One region of the Brevibacillus schisleri genome, then DNA from elsewhere that is predicted to be linked to it. Evidence: riboswitches for the same ligand, from Rfam matches in the RefSeq annotation. Region 1 holds a riboswitch; each other region holds the start of a gene.
What was found. Region 1 has a riboswitch for S-adenosylmethionine ahead of ACUUHJ_RS20370 (aminotransferase class I/II-fold pyridoxal phosphate-dependent enzyme). Riboswitches for the same ligand answer to the same signal wherever they lie in the genome.
Positions count from the first base shown of each region.

Region 1 (4,995 bases):
GCTTGTTGTGTTTGAATCAGGTGACCGGGGTGATCCGCCAGTCCCGTATAGTAAACTCGGCTTACCTGTGGATGCGTAGACAACCACTCAGCCAAGTCCGCGGCTGTCTTCGTACTCACATCCAGTCGGGCTTTCAATGTTTTGAGCCCACGCATCACGAGCCAGCAGTCCTGCACACCCAAAATCGCTCCCATACCATTCTGGATAAAGTAGAGCTGCTCCCCTAATGCAGCCTCCCTGGTCACGGCCAGACCAGCCACGACGTCGCTATGCCCTCCGATAAACTTCGTTGCACTATGAATGACCACATCTGCGCCAAGTTCCAATGGTCGCTGGTAATACGGGGTAAGGAACGTATTATCGACGATGACGAGCAGGCCGTGCTCTTTCGCGATACGAGAAACCGCTGCAATATCTGTCACCTTTAAGGTGGGATTGGAGGGGGTCTCCAGGTAAACCCCTTTCGTTGCCGGTGTAATGGCCGCACGAACGGCTTCTGTCTCTGTCGCATCCACGAACGTTACAGAGATGCCCATTCTCGACAATACCTTGGTCAAAAACCGAAACGTGCCACCGTATACATCTTCCGCCACTACAATATGATCTCCGGCAGAAAACAGCATGAAAACGCTGGAAATGGCAGCCATGCCAGATGAGAACGCGAAACCGCGTGCGCCTCCTTCCAGAGTCGCAATGCCTTCTTCCAAAGCCTGCCTGGTCGGATTGCCTGATCTGGCATAATCGAATGCACATGGCTGATCGATATCAGCCTGATGAAACGTAGAAGCTTGATAAATCGGAACCGACGACGCACCTGTGAACGGGTCAATGCAAGTGGAACCGTGGAGGAGCTTGGTGGCAAAATTCATCGTACACTCCCCCCTACGACCAAACTAGCATTCAAGGCCTGAAACAAATCGGCTACGACATCATCTGGATGCTCGATGCCAACCGACAGCCGCAACAAGCGATCACAAACACCGACATGGTCTCTGACTTCTTGCGGGATATCCGCATGAGTCTGCGTCGCCGGATACGTACACAATGACTCGACACCACCCAGGCTTTCGGCAAAGGACACGATTTGCAGATTTTGCAGGAACAATCCCACCTGCTCCACATCGCGTACGCGGAACGATACCATCCCACTATGCCCTGTCGCTTGATTCACCTGGATCTCATGTCCCGGATGCTCGGACAGACCCGGATAAAATACCTCCGCTACTGCCGGATGCTTACGCAGCTTTTCCGCTACAATCAAGGCATTGGATTGATGGCGCTCCATCCGCAATGCCAATGTTTTCATCCCGCGAATGAGAAGCCAGCAATCTTGCGGGCCGAGTACAGCACCGATTGAATTGTGCAAAAACCGGATTTTTTCCGACAACTCTTCTCCTCTTGTTACGATGAGTCCAGCCAACACATCGTTATGTCCTGCCAAATACTTGGTCGCACTATGTAAGACGATATCTGCACCAAGCTCTAGCGGGCGTTGACAATACGGGGTTAAGAATGTGTTGTCTACAATCGTCAAAAGACTGCGCTGCTTCGCCAAATGTGCTACTGCTCGAATATCGGTAATCTGCATGAGCGGATTGGTTGGTGTCTCGACGAAAATAGCCTTTGTGTCTGGGCGAATCGCATTTTTCAGTGCACCAATGTCACGCAAATCCACGTACGAAAACGTCAGACCGTAACGAGAGAGCACTTGCTCGAACAATCGATAGGTTCCCCCGTACAGATCGAGCGAAACAATCAGATGATCTCCTTTGGAAAACAAGCCCATGACGGTATGAACAGCAGCCATTCCCGAGGCGCAGGCGAATCCTGCATCTCCTGATTCCGCTATAGCGATGGTCTCCTCCAAAATGGTGCGAGTAGGATTAGCTGTGCGCGTATAGTCATAGCCAGTGCTCTGGCCCAAGGCAGGATGACGATAAGCCGTTGCATAGTAAACAGGAAAGCTCACCGCCCCTGTTTTTTCGTCTCTGCCTACTCCCGCCTGAATTAACTTTGTTTCCAATTTCATGTCTGTTTCTCTCCCTCCAATAGTGTACGAGGGCATCAAAAAAGCCCTCTTTCCTCTGAAAGAAGGCTTTGTTTACGTCACCGTAAGCAAATCCTTCTCATCTTTCAGAGTTTGATAACTCTGCAGGAATTAGCACCATTATCTCCCTGTTAAAATACAGGTGATTGGTTGCCGGGCATCATCGGGCCAGTCCCTCCGCCGCTCTGGATAAGAAGATTGCTATTCAATTCGATTGACCCTAATACTAATGGATCGGCAGGATTCTTGTCAACAATTTATTTCCACCCGTTAATTTGCATCCTTCAGGGCGGTCATCACTTGATTGTCCAGCTTTGCTGCTGCGTTTTTGTCATACGTCTTTTCATATTGTGGTTCTGCGGAAATACGGGAACCGTAAAACATAATATCGCGAACAGCCTCAATTTTGATCTCTACCATGGCCAGCTTGAGCGGAACACCTTCCAGGCGGTCTGTTTTAACGACAGCACGACCATTAATGGCGAAAGACGAGCCGGCACCGATCAAATGCAGGACAACCTGCGGTTCCTTCGCAATATTAGCCAAAATACGCGATCGATTATCCACGGCAAAACGAATCGTATCGGCGCTGACAGCAAACGTCCAGGACAAGGAACTGAGCGATGGTGCTCCTGACTCATGGTCTACTGTGCCCAAGGTAACAAAACGCTCTTTTTGCAAGAGCTTGAATAAATCTTCGGAAAGAGTTTGGGAAACAGTTTCAGCCATTTCAAAGCCTCCTATTCAAACGTTTTGTACGTTCATTTTACCCTTCGCATTGCTGATAGGCAAACGTTTCCTCTCCACCTTGATTCTGGTTGTCTTTTTCCCTAGACTGGTAGGTAACGATACCGATTGATGGAAGGGGATGGACAGCTTGACGCCTACAGATCGCCTCATGCAGCAAATTGACCAAGTACTTGAAGAGCTTCAGGAAGTTCGGAAGGTAAATGAGCGGATGCACAAAATTGCGATGTTCTTAGAAGATATCCGACTAGCAGATGTGATCCAAAATTACACAGCCCCGCGCAAGCTGCTCTGGATCAATTTCCTCGCAGGTCTTGCCCGGGGTCTGGGATTGACGATTGGTACTGCTATCGTTTTGGCTTTCCTCGGCTCCCTCTTGACGCAATTTCTTTCGATCCCTATTCTGGGGGATTACATCAGACAATTGGTGGAGTACGTCGAGACTTACAAGCAGCGGCCTTAATGATAGAGACTAGTCTCTGTCCTCGTCATGATCATCATCATCGTGATCGTCATTCCATTCCTTACCGTGCTTTTTCCAATAGCCATACGCATTGCCGTTGGGATGCTTATCTTTATGCTTCCCTTTTTCTTTTTTCTTTTTGTCATCATCATCGTCTTCATCGCCGTCTGTAGGCTTCACAGGCTCGCCAATGACCTTTGTGCTAAGTGCAACGTCAGCTTTCTTAATCAGCTTATCGTCTTCATACAATGCGAATTGAATCGATTTGGCACTAAAGGAATGATTCTTGTAAGACAACGTCAAAGAGAACTCACCTTTGTCATTTGGTTTAATCTCTTTTTTCTTCCCGTCAGGAGCGATCACAACCAGCTCAGCATCGTCCTTTTTGTTCCAGCCGCTTACTGTCCCCTTCACCTGGATGGACTTGGCGGCAGGATTGTTTACAGCAGTCGCCTTAATGACATATGCAGTCGCTTGATCCTTGTCAGGAGCGTTAACGATTTCTACCTGAACGGACTCGGAATCAACCTTCTTGCCGTCCTCGTAAACCTCGATCAAGGCTTTTTGATCTTTTGCTGCTTGTACATCCTTTACTGAAACCGTAAAGCTGCCTACGCCATCCCACAGCTTCTTCACGTTTGCGTCTTTTTTCACGCCATTATAGGTGACAGTTACTTTGTCTGCCCCCTGCTTGACAATTCCTTTTACTTTTAATTCCTTTTTCTTCGCATCCAATACAGACATAGTATGGATGATCATTTCCTGATCTTCTTCTGCTTTTGGAACGATCTTTACCTGTTCGCTATCGACCAGCTTGCTGCCTGCATAGGCACTTACGGTTACATACGGATCATAGGATGCATCCGGAGCTTCAAAGCTGACCGTAAAAGAGTGCTCGTTGGTCGGAACGACTTCAATGATGTCGGAATTCGGCTTTTTCACTACCACCTTGGTGACTTCCGAAGTCACAATCCCCTTTATGTACACCTTGTTATTTTCAGTCTTGGCATTTACGCTCACGATTTCTTCAGCATTCTCTGTCAGGCGCACTTCCAGCCAAATATCGCTGTAGTACTCGTTGTAGATACGCTCCCACTCCGCTTTGTTTTCTTCCATATACGTTTGGAGCTTCGTATTCAAGTTGATTTCATCTACAATAATGTACAAGTGATCCGCTTGATTTTTCAAGAGCATGTTCAACGTGGTTGGATCATTTTTAGCCAGTTCTTTTAAATTGTAGCGCGTGACTTGCTTCCCCTCGTCATTCATGACTACCTTTGTAGCACTTGGACTAGCAATTGAGCTTGCATTGGCAAAAATTGGCGTTAAACAGCCAAGAATACCTGCCGCTGTCACAACTGCTAATACGGGCTTGGTCATGTACTTCTTCAATGGTAGTTCCCCCTTCTAGTCTGCCAAAATCCCCCTGCTTGCTTGGGTCTTTCATATTGACGGGAAATCATTTTCAAAAGTTGCAGCATCCAGGAAACCGCGTCTTATTACCTATGAAAAGCATGTGAAACTAAAAAACTCCCCCCAACTTCCGAATCATTTCGGCAAGTCGAGAGGAGTCTTTGTCCCGTTAGTTGCAGTTGTACTTGGGCTCACTTTCAATCGCGACCAATAAAGCTTCGACTGATTCAGCAGGGTATCGCACTTCCACGGACTGTGTTTCAGCGTTCCCCGATAACACATACCAGCTACCTTCCTGACGATAACCGATATCGCTCATTTGGTG
Region 1 covers NZ_JBVNDM010000001.1:4,318,733-4,323,727, forward strand. Annotated here, with positions in the region: gene ACUUHJ_RS20365 (trans-sulfuration enzyme family protein) at 1-869, opposite strand, end outside; gene ACUUHJ_RS20370 (aminotransferase class I/II-fold pyridoxal phosphate-dependent enzyme) at 866-2,029, opposite strand; SAM riboswitch class I at 2,124-2,243, opposite strand; gene ACUUHJ_RS20375 (pyridoxamine 5'-phosphate oxidase family protein) at 2,318-2,776, opposite strand; gene ACUUHJ_RS20380 (DUF5665 domain-containing protein) at 2,916-3,257, shown strand; gene ACUUHJ_RS20385 (hypothetical protein) at 3,267-4,649, opposite strand; gene ACUUHJ_RS20390 (hypothetical protein) at 4,840-4,995, opposite strand, start outside.

Region 2 (4,995 bases), 1.2 Mb from region 1:
CCGAATGGGCGCACCTCCGTAATCCAGTTCATGTTGCGCAAATCCCCACACGTACCCGGGACCGAGAAATCGATTGCCCTCTTCTTCTGCTTGCTTGCGCTCCACCCCTGTGTCTACCGCAAACCAAACTGTATCTTGTCCCGAAGAAGTAACATGGCGGGAAACCAGTTCATAGTACTCCTGATACGTCAAGAAGTGATCGAAGGAAATCGCGAGCTGAGAAACGGTCCCCTCTGGCAGCTTCTCCATCGTTGTCCAGGCAGGTGAAGTGAAAGACATCGTATCCTCCTTTTCCCCTTCTGTCGGATAACGGAAATACAGCTTCTGCTCCCTGACTCCATTCGTCCATTGCGGCCCAGCATTTACGTTCCACAGCACATTTGTACTTTCAAATCGCCCTGCATTCTTATCTTCCGACCCGACTCTCTCGCGAAGCTCCATGCTGATATTGCCGTACAGCAATCCGACCTTCGAACCACTACCGCCTACACTGACACCTGGTTGAGTAAAATTGACCATCGACTTTGCAACGCGGAACAGATCTTCATGCATCAGCGACCCCACCCAGCCATTCAGAATCAGCAACACAACACCGGCCAGAAAGGGAAGCCCTATGGTGAATCCTGCGTTGGACAACCGATTTTTCCATTTCCCCCGGCGAACAATGGCACGCTGTTTTTCAGCTGACAGTGTTTCAGACTGTTTGGTTTTCGCGTTGTCCGCTTCTGGTTCTGCCCCCAACAACAGCCTTTCCAACCGCTGTGCGTACTCTTCGTCAGCGGCTATCTCCTCCTCGAATTGTTTCGAATCTTCTTCCGCCATTTCCCCACGCAAATAAGCAAGCAACCTTTGCTCGCGATGATTCTCATCCTTGTTCATCACCGGATTTCCTCCCTCCACAACTGCCGCATCTTTTGTCGTCCCCGAAACAAGGAACGCTTGACGTCTGCCAGATCGATACCGAGCACCTCTGCCATTTCCGCGTAGGAAAACTGCATGGCAGACAACAAAATGACCTGTTTCTGCTTTTCCGGAAGTTGCCCCAAGTAGTTATGGGCCACTTCCCACAGCTCTTTGTTCACGACATGCTCTGCCGGATCAACCGCCGATTGATCACGTCGCTGTGGCAGGGCTTCCACAAACGCAAATCGTTGTTTCGTCTTCTTGCGATAACCGTCCACGAAAGCGTGATAGGCCACCTTGAACAGCCAGGGCCGTACTTTTTCCCCACGGTAGTCGTCCAAGGAAGAGAAGGCGCGACAAAAGGTTTCCTGTGTCAAATCCTCTGCCAGCCTCTCATCTCGTGTCAGCCGGAAAAGATAGCGGTAAATATCGTTTACATGCAGCTGGTACACATCCTCCAGACCTACTTTCCCAAGCCGTTCACACCCTTTCACCCATTACCACGAAGGAATTGTAAAAAAGTTTCATCTTCGTCTCATTTTTCTAATAATCTCCTGCACATTCTCTGCAAAAACAAAGATTGACTCCTGACAATGAACGTCATATCATGGGGGAAACGAATAACTCTTATCGCGAGCTGGCTGAGGGACTGGCCCTATGATGCCCGGCAACCGGCGCTATACCATGATTCGTACGCTCATAATTGCGTACCTTGGATAGCGAAACGGTGCTAATTCCAACGGATAAGAGTCGAGATTGAGCATTTTCGGGCTCGTTTCGGCTACTGACCCGAGAGATGAGAGGAGACGAGACGCTTTCATAGTCGACAACCGCCTCCCCGCTCAATGGGGAGGCTTTTTTTATTAATTCAAGGAGGATTTGACGTACCATGAGTGAACAACGTATCCTCGTCACCTATCTCACCCAAGCAAAAGACTTGAACAAAAAAGCGCAAGCCATTGCTGTCGGCATGACAGTCGGTTCCTGGACGGACCTGCCGCTTGCCAAGCAAGCTGAGCTAGCGCCGTATCTCGGTGAAGCCGTGAGCGCGACACCAATTGCGACACTGGAAAACGGAGAAACACGCGGTCTGATTACCGTTAGCTATCCGACTCGCAATTTTACAGCAGACATTCCATCCTTGTTAACCGGAATATTCGGCAAACTATCGATGGATGGCAAAATCAAGCTCATCGACATCGTTTTCCCTGAATCATTCCTTCAGGCTTTTCCTGGACCGAAGTTCGGCATTGATGGTCTGCGCGAACGTTTAGGGGCACATAACCGTCCGCTCTTGATGAGCATTTTCAAATCGTGCCTAGGTCTTCCTTTCGACGATCTGAAGACGCAATTCCGAGCACAAGCCTTGGGCGGAGTCGATCTCGTGAAAGATGACGAAATCTTCTTTGCAGATGACCGTGCTCCTTTTATCGAACGAATCAAAGCGTTCAAGCAGATCGCACAAGAGACCGAAGCCGAAACTGGCAAGCCCGTCCTCTATGCAGCCAACCTGACCGGACCTGTGCATGAGCTGAACGAAAAAGCGAAGCGTGCAGTAGAAGCGGGTGCTGATTGCCTCTTGTTCAACGTGCTGGCCTTTGGCTTCGATGCCCTGCACCGTTTGGCAGCCGATCCTGACGTACACGTACCAATCATGGCGCATCCAGCATTGGCAGGCGCCTACTATCCATCACCTGACTACGGCATCGCCCCCCCGCTCCTACTCGGTACGTTGATGCGTGTAGCTGGGGCAGATTTGGTGCTCTTCCCATCCCCATATGGCAATGTCGCTTTGGACAAAACAGAAGCGTTGCAGCTCGCGAAGCATTTGACAGATCCACTGAATGGTGTACGCCGTTCCTTCCCGGTTCCGTCTGCCGGCATTCATCCGGGGCTGGTTCCACAGCTTTATCAAGACTTCGGACTCGATCAAATCGTCAATGCAGGGGGCGGAATCCACGGTCATCCCGGTGGAGCAACCGCCGGAGCGAAAGCATTCGTTGCCGCGATTGATGCAGTCACCGCAGGCCGAACAGTGGAAGAAGCCGCCTCGGAATCACAAGAACTGGCGGTCGCCCTGGAAAAGTGGGGTGGCGCGCGATGAGTAAGAAGCTCGTCCTGTTCTGCGATTTCGACGGAACGATTACCGAAAAAGACAACATTGTAGCGATTGTTCGCAAGTTCGCTCCCCCTGAGTGGGAAGCCTTGACGGAGCAAATCCTTTCGCAAAAAATAAGCGTTCAGGAAGGAGTCGGCAAGCTGTTTCAACTCTTGCCCTCCTCCTTGCGCCAGGACATTATTGATTTTATTGTCCATGAAGCGACCATTCGCCCGGGATTTTCTGAATTCGTGAGCTATTGCCGAGAAGAAGGCATCGAGCTGTTGATTACGAGTGGCGGCATCGACTTTTTCCTGGAGCCTATCCTGGCACCCTTCGATCTTACCGATGTACCGATCTACTGCAATGGCAGTGATTTCAGCGGAGAGCGCATCACCATTACGTGGCCAAACGCTTGCGATGAACATTGCACGAACGGCTGTGGCATGTGCAAGACGACCATCATCCGCCGTTACGATCCAGCAACCCATTTCCGCATTGTCATCGGCGACTCCATCACTGATTTGGCTGGGGCCAAGATCGCTGATTATGTGATTGCCCGTTCCTTCCTCGCTGACAAGGCGGAAGAGATGCAATTGCCGCATAGCAAGTTTGCCACATTCCACGATGTGATTCGCATTTTACAGCAAGTCCAACAGGAGGTCGTCTAATTCATGACTGCAACACTCGAACAACGTCTGGATGCCTTTCGCCGTCTGGATGACGCCAAGCTGACATTTGCCCGCCGGGACTGGTTTCCCGGCACCAGTGGCAATCTCTCTATTAAAATACAAAACGCTCCCTTGCAATTTGCTGTAACGGCAAGCGGCAAAGACAAAACCAAGCTGTCCCCTGAAGATTATCTGGTCGTGGATCAAGACTCGCGTCCGGTGGATGAAACTGCTCTCAAGCCGTCCGCGGAAACGCTCATCCACGCTGTCGTCTACAAAACGTTTCCGAAGGCAGGGGCTTGCTTCCACGTCCATACCGTATGGAATAATCTCATTTCCGAGCTGTACTTTGGACAACGCGCTTTCTCCATTCAAGGACAAGAGCTGATCAAGGGACTCGGAATCTGGGAAGAAAACGCGCGCATTACTGTTCCGATTGTTGAGAACTTTGCCGATATTCCGACCTTGGCTGCCGCCATTGAAAAAGTGATTTCACCAGAAGTTCCCGGCGTACTCATCCGTAACCACGGTATCTACACGTGGGGCGGCAATGACTTCGAGGCCAAGCGCCACTTGGAAGCTTTTGAATTCCTATTCGAGTATCACGCCCGCTGGCTGCAATTGCGCCAAGCAGTCGTGTCCACTACAACCACCAATTAAGGAGGAATAAACGATGGCACAAATTCGTTTTCACGACAACAATGAGTACATCTCCGCACCCGAGGAAGTTGTCTCCTTCCTGGATACCCAAGAGATCATTTACGAAAAATGGGGCGTGGATCGCCTTGATCCAAAGCACCGTGATAACTACAGCCCGACAGACGAGGAAAAACAAGAGATTCTCGACACCTTTAAGCCGGAAATCGATGCGATCAGCCAACGTCGCGGTTACTTGACAGCGGACATTATCGTCCTCTCTGACAAAACACCTAACCTCGACGAGCTGTTGGTGAAATTCAAGGGCGAGCATCACCACACCGATGATGAGTGCCGCTTCTGCGTCGATGGTCACGGTATTTTCGCTATCAAGGGCAAAGACGGTCGCTACTTTGACGTCGAGCTGGAGCCAGGCGATCTGATCTCCGTACCACCGAACTACCGCCACTACTTCACCCTGATGGACGACCGCAAAATCAAGGCGATTCGCCTGTTCGTCACTCCTGCTGGCTGGGAAGCGATCTATTAATAACGAACCCCCTTGGCATTTACTGATTGCCAGGGGGTTTTGTCTTTCACCTTTCACTTTACGACGCCATTTCCCTTAATCGATATGTCTGACTTGATTTCAACTTTGGCATTAGAAAATGCCTTTGTCCAATCGTC
Region 2 covers NZ_JBVNDM010000001.1:5,516,203-5,521,197, forward strand. Annotated here, with positions in the region: gene ACUUHJ_RS26235 (anti-sigma factor) at 1-879, opposite strand, end outside; gene ACUUHJ_RS26240 (sigma-70 family RNA polymerase sigma factor) at 879-1,397, opposite strand; SAM riboswitch class I at 1,528-1,706, shown strand; gene ACUUHJ_RS26245 (2,3-diketo-5-methylthiopentyl-1-phosphate enolase) at 1,793-3,007, shown strand; gene ACUUHJ_RS26250 (2-hydroxy-3-keto-5-methylthiopentenyl-1-phosphate phosphatase) at 3,004-3,672, shown strand; gene ACUUHJ_RS26255 (methylthioribulose 1-phosphate dehydratase) at 3,676-4,332, shown strand; gene ACUUHJ_RS26260 (1,2-dihydroxy-3-keto-5-methylthiopentene dioxygenase) at 4,346-4,858, shown strand; gene ACUUHJ_RS26265 (Ger(x)C family spore germination protein) at 4,912-4,995, opposite strand, start outside.
Region 2: another riboswitch for S-adenosylmethionine. It lies ahead of ACUUHJ_RS26245 (2,3-diketo-5-methylthiopentyl-1-phosphate enolase); the one in region 1 lies ahead of ACUUHJ_RS20370 (aminotransferase class I/II-fold pyridoxal phosphate-dependent enzyme).

Region 3 (4,995 bases), 120 kb from region 1:
CCGCGCCTATTCACCTGTTTTCCTAGAAAAGAACGGCATCAAGATCGCGATTCTTGGCTTCAGCAGGGTCATTCCCGAAACGAGCTGGTTTGCAGGGAATTCCCAGCCGGGTATGGCCGCTTCCTATGATCCTACACTGGCAGTGAAAGCGATCCAGGATGCGAACAGCCAAGCGGATCTCGTGGTGGTGATTGCACACTGGGGCAAAGAACGCTCCGATTATCCTGTCGATCATCAAAAGGAGCTGTCTCGTGCCTACATCGATGCTGGTGCAGATTTGATTGTCGGCGGTCATCCCCACGTACTGCAAGGCTTTGAACGATACAACGACAAATGGATTGCGTACAGTCTTGGCAATTTCGTTTTCACACGTTCAAACGAACCCAAGACTTGGGAAACAATGGTCCTGCTAGCAAACTGCTCCAAAAGTGGTGATTGTGAGCTAACGATGCTTCCATTTCATGCAGAATTGGGACAAGCTGTACCCATGAATGAAAGCAACGGCGCTGCCCTGTTAAAACGCATTGAATCCATTTCTGAGCAAGTCGACATACAAAGTGACGGGTGTGTGCAGCCACGTGCAAAGGCGGTGGAGACTGCCCCCTGATAAAAGAAGCCGTGTTTCCAGATTCCTAGAAATACGGCATTTCTTCTTATGGTTCCTCTTACTTACGCAGATTCAAGAATAGGGAAGCAGCGCACTTCTAAGCCAAAATCATTTTTCAATAAGGACTCATGCTGTTCACTGATTCCCGTCACGACCAACCCTGCGCGCAAGACGCCTCCCAAATCGAATTGGACTTTTAGTTTATGCACGTTCACCCCGGCCTGCTGAAGGAAATGCAAGACACGATCTGGCGTCGCAGTATGACATGAGCCCTCCAGATAACATAGGACGTGTTCTGCCGAGTCCACCGTGCATCCAGCTTTGTCAGCCGTTTTTTCTTTCCAGGTAGGATGCGGTGTGAATGGCTGTGTCAATAAATAGGCCAAATCCTCCACGACTGCACTTGCTGTAGGGAGCTCTCCTGCCCCTCTTCCTGTAAACAACAAGTCTCCTACGATATTGCCGGATAGCTGGACCGCATTAAACGCATCGTGGATTTGCGCCAACGGATGGCTCAACGGAAGCATGGTTGGTTCAACAGATAGGCGAATGCCTTTTTCGGCTTGATAAGCCTGCGCGATCAGCTTGATCCGGTACCCTAAGTCGCTTGCAATCCGAATATGACCTGCTGACAAATCCGCAATACCTTTGCGAACAACATCCGCTAAAGGCAGTGATTCTCCATAAACAAGCTGTGCCAGGATATACAATTTGTACATAGCATCAAAGCCTTCTACATCCGAACGAGGGTCTGCTTCTGCATAGCCCAGCTCCTGTGCTTGCTTGAGTACCTCCTGGTAGGAGAGCTGCTCTGCTTCCATTTTCGTCAAAATGAAGTTCGTTGTTCCGTTGAGAATACCGCGAACGCCTTGGATATCGTTCGTACGTAGAAACTGCCGGAGCACACTCAAGATCGGGATACCCCCAGCCACACTCGCTTCATAGGCAAGATGCACTTGATGCTGATTTGCCAAATCGACTAGCTCTGTTCCTTTTTTCGCCAGTAGCTCTTTGTTGGCGGTTACCACATGGCAGCCCTTTTCGATCAAAGCACGTACGTAGTCATAGGTAGGTTCTACACCGCCCATGACCTCCACCACGATATCCACATCGCTTCTCAATACATCCTCAAAATCTGTCGTCAGTAAAGCCGGGTCGACATGAACCGCACGCTCTTTTTCCGAGTCACGCACCAATGCCTTGACGATCTCAATTCGTTTTCCCAGACGAGAAGCCAGCTTCTCTTGTTGTGAACGGATCGTTTTGATTACGCCCCTACCCACTGTCCCCAATCCCAATAATCCCACGCGTACTACTTCTGCACTCATCCTGACCACCCCATACCCCGAATTTTAGATAAAAAGAAAAGCCATCTTCGATAAGAAGAAGGCTTGATAGCAGCGAATGCTCCCCCTCCTTATCTCCCAGGACGTATATGTCCTGCAGGAATTGGCACCTTGTCACAAAATATGCGTGACGGTTGCCGGGCTTCATCGGGCCAGTCCCTCCACCTCTCTGGATAAAGAAAATATGAAATTAAAAAAACCTTCTTCGCTAAGAAGAAGGTTCATCTACTAATGGAGTAACCCGCTTCTTATCTTTCGAGACAAAACGTCTCGCAGGAATTGGCACCTTGTTGCAATATGCAACGGTTGCCGGGCTTCATCGGGCCAGACCCTCCACCTCTCTGGATAAGAACCATTTATGCTGTTGAGCTTTATTCTAAGAAATTCCAAGGCAAGCGTCAACAAAATTCTTTCTTTTCTGATTGCAAGCTAATTTGGCAAGGATTTCAGTTGTGGGTGAACAGGCTCTCTACCTCTTCCAAACTGCAGCAAGCACAATGAAACACGCCCTCCTGGCATTCCTCAGACTGCTCTTTTTCCTCAACATATCCGCACCATTGGCAAATAAAAAGTTGGATCATTGCTCGCCCTCCTCTTCTATTATTCTGCCCAAAATAAAAAGAGCATTTTCCTCACGACCGTGACGATCGTTAGAAAATGCCAGAAAAGGAGGGGCATACTTGTCCACTCGCTGTTTTTCGCAAGCCATCTCTAACACCTCCCTATCTCCCGTAGGTCTATCAGTGTTGTCGAAACAGGCAGGTCTCCTGACTATGAGTTCATCGCCTAGCGTCGCCTTCCCCGTCTATTTTGATAGACCAGTGGCTTGTTGGACGCTGACTCCCTCTTACAGTGGCGGGACCGTGTCGGATTTGCACCGAGCTTCCCTATTATCCTTGTGGCGAATTGGTTACGCTCTAAGGAACCTGTTTCCACCTATGAAATTGTCTATTCTCACTACTACCTTCAGATTTTACCTTCCCCCAAATACCGCTCTTTCAAAATGCGAGTGTGATGAGCTTCATGTCCAGCAATCACATACGCCAACGTCCTTGCAGATAGCTTGTTTCCGTTGGCAAGTCCTGTACGCAACCACGCTTCTGGAGAAATTCCTCGCACCTGCGCGATGGTGGCAGCACGGACAGCCTTATACTCTTCCAGTAAATCAGACAGGTCTCTTAGCTGAAAACACCAGTGTTCAACAAAAGCATTCTCATCAAAACCGACGAGGGGTGTCTGATCTCCTCTCGCAATTCTCAGCAAGCGATAGCTCATGATGCGTTCTGTATCGATGAGATGACCCAACACCTCTTTAACCGTCCATTTGCCTGGCGCATACCGATAATCAATTTGCTCGGGCACAAGGGACGAAAAGAACGCGACTTGCCTCTCTCCTTGCTGCGTGAGGATCGTTTGGAGCTCCCCCTCCGGTACAAGACCAATGTAATCGTCAAAATAAGCAGCGTATTCATCGCGCTCTGGTCGTCTGAGCATATGTTTCTCACTCCTCGTCATTCAGTTTCAATAGACAAATTACTATGTAAACCTTCAAACAATAGGACCCTTGCCGGGGCTGCATCCGTGCCGACCAGCTTGAGTGGTGCAGCTACCAGAAAATACTCGCCTGGCGGGACCTCTGCTAGCCGCAAGCCTTCCACGACAATGACTCCCGCTGCAAACAATTTTTTATGTGTGGGGTGACCTTCCTGGCTGCGTTCGATTCCAAGTGCATCGGTACCAATGCCACGCACCCCTAGCTCACTTACATATTCCGCACCTTCTTCAGACAGAAAGACAAATTCAAAGGAGAACGCCTCTTCAAAAGAGTTTTTCGTTTTAAACAGGACAAAATCTCCTTGGGCAAGATCGAAGCTCTCCAAGTCAGCGCGAGTGATCCTGTCCTCGACCGCTGTGAGATCGAGAACCTTGCAAGGGCCCACTAGCTTCTCCAAGGAAACACTCTCAAATGTATCACCAGCATTCACCATGTGCAGGGGAGCATCCACATGAGTACCCGTGTGGAGGTCCATGTCGATTCTCGATTCTGTTACATAACCGTTGGTAGCGGTACGTATTTTCGGCTGCTTTTCCGGCTTGTTTTTATACACCGTCATTCCTTCGTACACGGTGGCGGTTACATCATACATTTTCATCCCTAACGCCCTCCCTTTTGCCTACTGTTTTTTTCGATCCGCTGGAAAAACAATCCCCATCTGCCTTCTCGCTTCATCCATGACCTGCATGGCCATTTTGGAAACTTCATGCGAATTCGTTGCAGATTGTCTGGCCCCGATCTTCGCCAAGTGTAGGAATTCTCTTATTTCATAATGCATGGTCTTCGGGGTCTGCGGCCTTGCTACTCGCTCGGTTCGTCCGTCCCTGTAACGAATGTCCACTTCTTTGAGATGGTTGATTCGATCGATCACCATCGTAGCGTCCTCCCCTTGAATTTCTGCTGGCTGATAGGAGGTCGTAATTTTCGAGAAGCTAATAATGGCATCCATTTCTCGATACTTCAACAGCATACTACCTTCTCCATCCACTCCAGAATCAAGCACAATTCCTTCTGCTTTGATCTCGTCTGGTCTGCCAAAAAGGATGAGTAGCGGATAAAGACAATAGATACCGATGTCCATCAAGGCTCCGTTTGAGAAAGCAGGATCAAAAGCACGTAAAACCTTCCCTTCGCGGTAGGCGTCATAGCGCGAAGAATATTGGCAATTGCTAGCAATAAAACGTCGTACTTTTCCCAGCTTGTGCAGGTTGTCTTGTATCGCATAAAAATTCGGCAATAGTGTAGATTTGACAGCCTCCATGAGCAGCACGTCATTTCTTTTCGCTGCCTCGATCATTTCTTCTACCTCAATCGCATTAGAAGCCAGTGGTTTTTCACACAATACGTGCAGCCCCGCATCCATGCACTGGATCGCTTGTTCCGCGTGGCAGGAGTTGGGGCTTGCAATATAGACTGCGTCCATATTTTTGCTTGTAGCCATTTCTTCTAGGCTGTTATAGGCGAATGGAGCATGGTACTTGTCAGCG
Region 3 covers NZ_JBVNDM010000001.1:4,199,275-4,204,269, forward strand. Annotated here, with positions in the region: gene ACUUHJ_RS19785 (CapA family protein) at 1-607, shown strand, start outside; gene ACUUHJ_RS19790 (homoserine dehydrogenase) at 670-1,935, opposite strand; SAM riboswitch class I at 2,022-2,133, opposite strand; SAM riboswitch class I at 2,199-2,305, opposite strand; gene ACUUHJ_RS19795 (hypothetical protein) at 2,400-2,534, opposite strand; gene ACUUHJ_RS19800 (hypothetical protein) at 2,531-2,671, opposite strand; cobalamin riboswitch at 2,694-2,898, opposite strand; gene ACUUHJ_RS19805 (DinB family protein) at 2,920-3,447, opposite strand; gene ACUUHJ_RS19810 (cyclase family protein) at 3,465-4,106, opposite strand; gene ACUUHJ_RS19815 (Gfo/Idh/MocA family protein) at 4,128-4,995, opposite strand, start outside.
Region 3: another riboswitch for S-adenosylmethionine. It lies ahead of ACUUHJ_RS19790 (homoserine dehydrogenase); the one in region 1 lies ahead of ACUUHJ_RS20370 (aminotransferase class I/II-fold pyridoxal phosphate-dependent enzyme).